DNA from 2 places in the Saccharicrinis fermentans DSM 9555 genome. Region 2 is predicted to be linked to the other one. Evidence: riboswitches for the same ligand, from Rfam matches in the RefSeq annotation. Region 2 holds a riboswitch; the other holds the start of a gene.
What was found. A riboswitch is a leader RNA that binds a small molecule or an ion and turns the genes downstream of it on or off. The one in region 2 is predicted to bind cobalamin.
Positions count from the first base shown of each region.

Region 1: it holds a riboswitch for cobalamin, as region 2 does, so the genes downstream of both, CYTFE_RS27530 (TonB-dependent receptor) here and CYTFE_RS0100715 (DUF6580 family putative transport protein) in region 2, are expected to answer to the same signal.

Region 1 is NZ_KI912107.1:5,123,977-5,126,183, reverse strand. Features, by position in the region: gene CYTFE_RS27530 (TonB-dependent receptor) at 1-1,199, opposite strand, end outside; cobalamin riboswitch at 1,312-1,531, opposite strand; gene CYTFE_RS0121130 (YwbE family protein) at 1,846-2,040, shown strand; gene selD (selenide, water dikinase SelD) at 2,123-2,207, opposite strand, start outside.
Region 2 is NZ_KI912107.1:142,786-144,992, reverse strand. Features, by position in the region: gene CYTFE_RS31750 (radical SAM protein) at 1-146, opposite strand, end outside; gene nrdD (anaerobic ribonucleoside-triphosphate reductase) at 154-390, opposite strand; cobalamin riboswitch at 349-532, opposite strand; cobalamin riboswitch at 676-890, shown strand; gene CYTFE_RS0100715 (DUF6580 family putative transport protein) at 1,000-1,569, shown strand; gene CYTFE_RS0100710 (DUF4465 domain-containing protein) at 1,662-2,207, shown strand, end outside.

The DNA of each region.
Region 1 (2,207 bases), 5.0 Mb from region 2:
ATATTATTCAAACGCTGATCATTATTAATAGACTTATCACCATCGGAATAATCTTTGTAATCTTGGTTATACCTATAATAGTAACGGAATTGGTCATAATTGTAATCCAATGAAATATAATCCTTTCTATTCAACAAATACTTAGCTCCCATTTCAAAGGTCTTATCATCAAAGTAATATCCATACTTACCCACTGACTGTGGTCTGAACATATCTTTTTCGTAAACTGAATGACCAGCATACACCTCCCATTTATCGCTGGCACGAAAGGTTAACACCTGACTAAAGGTATGATCTGTATATTTATTTTGAGCCTTTGCCTCGGTTTCCACCAAGTCATTTCCATCCAATTCGTATGGACTCAATTGCCAACCATTACTGCTTTTATGATTAAAATTTCCATTCCACGATATTTTTCCAAAATTTAAATCAACCGTATTACTTTGTTGGATCGTAGCATAATCACGAATACGGGTGGTATTGGACACATTCAGTTTTTGCTTCGATTTTTTGGTAATGATATTAATCACCCCTGCAATGGCATCAGAGCCATACAGCAAAGAAGCTGCCCCTTTTAATATTTCAATGCGTTCAACATCATCAGGGTTAATGCGACTCAAATCATTCTGTCCTCCAATATCTCCGTACATACGTTTACCATCAATCAAAACCAATATAAAATCATTGCCTAAACCATTGATTGACATAAAAGAGCCCATTGTTCCGGGGTTAAACTCGAAGGATGGGCTTATATTGAGCATCAAATCGTTAAAATCAGATGCCCCTGCATTGGCAATAGCCTTTTTACTAATAAGTTCGGTGGGTACAGGAGCCGTTTTTAAATGATGAGCCGTTCCTGTACCAGTCACCACAATCTCGCCCAAGCTATGGTCCGACTCAACCATTTCAATATTCACAACATTCTCCCCCTTCTGGAGAGACACACTTTTTTTCACCTTCTTAAATCCAGAAAATGAAACACTTAAGTCATAGACCCCTGGCTTTAACTTCTTTAATTGATACACCCCTTTGTTGTTTGTGGCCGTACCTGTTGTTGTCCCAGAAAAATAAACGTTGGCACCCGGTAAGGGCTGCTGGTTGTTTTTGAGGATGACCACTCCTTTTAGCTCAGCCTCCTGCGCATGCGCAATAAATGCTGTAAGCAATAGCATAACAGCTACATTAATAATCCTTTGCATAGTAAAAGTTTAAAATAACAACTTCACTTTGCAATTCCGTAAATCAAGAGAATAATGTAAGAACAATGAAAAACTGCTCAAAACAATAACTTCTTTCCCGGAAGCAAAATGTTTAAAATATTAAGTAATGGCAGGTCTTCTGACTTGTCCAGGTTTTTATGCCTTCCCATTCATCTGATGACAAACAGTGGCAGAAGTTTAAAAACCCCTTGTTTCCGGAATACCGGAGGTGGACTTACAGCAGCGGGAACTGTTGCAGATTTTCACTGCATTCCCTTTTAATCCAATTGTATGTTCATACAACTAAAAGAACCATTTACGGCCGCAAAATTAAGTAATTAATTTACTATTGCAATAAACAGAGACTTAATAATAAATGATTACTGAACACCCAAGGTTGAAGAGCTAACTAAATAAAAAACAAAAGAACTTTTGTTTTCAGACTACACCTGTCCATTGGTAAAAAAAAGTTAAAATACGCTTAACACTGAACTAACATTTGCTTATATTACACTATTGTAATAAATTTGTAGGCCATTTTTCACAACAAAACACAACTATAATAGGCACTTCGCTTTGACGAATTAACTTTAATAAAAGCACATCAAAATAGAATAACGATTATATATTTATAAGTGACAGATTAATGGACGGAAGAGAAAGAAAAAACATTAAGAAGGGAACAAAAGTAGCGATTCTTCAGAAACAAGATGAGCGCTCAGGACATTTAACACACGGTGTTGTTCAGGATGTTATTGATGAAGCACCCTTTCACCTGAAAGGAATTGAATGCAAATTAAAAAGCGGTCAGGTCGGAAGAGTTAAGCTCATAAAGCTTTAATACTTTCTTATTTTGAAAGATACAAACTCCCGTTCAACCAAAGTTAAACGGGAGTTTTTATATGGTAAAACACGAAGTTAACTTAGCTTACCACTACCCATTTTTCTGCTTGAGCTTTCAACTCTCCAAAGCTTTTGGCTTCCACATCATATTTTTTAAGCAGTTCC
Region 2 (2,207 bases):
CATTCCAAAATCACTTCTTCGCTTAACTCATTTGAATGGTCTTTTAGATCAGAATCTATTAATTGAGGATTGTGACAATAATTACAACTAAAATTGCAGCCACAAGTAAATATTACTGCCGATATATTACCTGGGTAATCTATCAAGCTTTGTTTATGGAAGCTTATAGTTTGCTGTCACTTTTTTAATTAACTGCTTTACCGAACTTGTTGGCAGTTGGCTTTCGCCTAAGGAAGTATGAAAAACAGTACCTCCGGTATATTTGGTTTGCAATGAATATTGAATACGTAAAGCCTCAAATAAATCATCAGTATAATTTACAGGCAATTGGGTTGAATTTGTATAGTATGGTTGACCTCCTTTTGGGTAAGTTTGCTCATTAGCTACAATTATATCGGGACAATGACTTTTTTGATTACCAAAACGTAAATAGACTTACAGCTGCGGGGACAGCTCCTGATTTTAACAAGATTCCCTTTTCATCCAAACACAAAAAAAAGATGTGTTAAGAAACCAATAAGTGACTGTGCAAGTTTACTTCAAAATAAAGAGTCTTCAATATTTTCGTTATCAATAGAAAAAAAATATCTAATACTCTAGCTCCCATTTCCTCTGGGTTACAGATTGTTTAAAACTATTTTTCATTTTTTTAGCTGAGAATCATTATTTGTAAAGTATATTTGTCGCATCATTGGTTTTCAAATTTCAATTTAACAATCAGTTTAATTGAAATAGAAATTAAAAGGGAATGTCGTGTAATTCGACAACAGTTCCCGCTGCTGTAATTCTCAAAACAGCTTTAGGTATTATTCCATTGCCCGCCAGTTGGCGGATGAGAAGGAACCTAAAGTGAGATAAGTCAGAAGACCTGCCAGTATAACATAGATTTTGCAGTCTGCGGAGAACAGATAGCTAATCAGAACGATGTTTCCTTGGCCTTCCTTTCTCATCGTATGCTGCAAAATCAAAACTTAATAGGTAACGAAAATTGCAGTAACGATGAAAAAACAAAAAATTGACATTCGTTTTGGGGTTCTTTCCCTTTTAGTATTATTTGCAGCTTTTAGCAGATTAATACCACATCCTCCAAATTTTGCACCCATAGCGGCTATGGCACTGTTTAGTTCAGCCTACTTTTCAAAAAAGCACATTGCACTTATTATCCCGGTTTTATCCATGTGGCTTAGCGATATAGTCATAAACAACACTATTTACGCTCAGTATTTCAATGGTTTCACCTTTTTCTATCCAGGATTTTATTGGACATACCTGGCTTTCATTATCATTGGTGAGCTTGGTTTCTTTCTTCTTAAACCAATTAAACCTCAAAACATCCTTGTAGCTTCTTTATCAGCATCACTATTGTTCTTTTTAATCTCAAATTTTGGGGTGTGGACTTCCGAGACAATGTACACAAAAGACTTTAGCGGTTTACTAACATGCTACACTGTGGCTATTCCATTCTTTAAAAATTCATTAATGGGTGATTTAGTTTATTGCGGGATCCTATTCGGTTCCTTTGAATTTGCACAATATAAAATACCGACATTAAAATTAAAGACAATTTAAAAAAGATTTTAAAAACGGAACGGCAGCGTTCGCCAAAACTATCTGCCGTCCCTCAGTAATAACACAATTAATAATAATTTAAAAATTGCATTATGAAACAAATGTACTTATTAGTTGCAATATTCTTGTGTTGCTCTATGAGCCTTTTAGCACAAAGGCCAGAAAATGTATATGCTATACAAGCATTACAAGGTAACAAAACTACTGAATCACCAGCAAGTAAGAAATCTACTCCAACTGCTTCTCTCAGCACATCTCAATCGGCATCACGTAGCTGTGATGATTGTTATACTGCTGATTTTGAAATTAGTACAGATTCGTTAATAGATAAATATACCTATACAAAGGTATGGAATCATACTTATGAATACAACGACCAAATAGCTGCCAATAGAGGATTTTGGAATTATGAGGAAGAATGTTTGACTTTTATGCACTATGCCGATACTACTTGGAGCAGTATGCCTTACTGGGATGGATTTACTGTAAGTAATACACGGGCTTTTGATTGCGACCCATCATGTGATTCCACCTGTACAAATTTCCACAGTCAGTTTGCTGCAATGCCTAAAGATGGTGCAAAAAGCAGGGAGGATGATATGTACGCTGTTATGTATGATGGATATAACGAAGGTTTC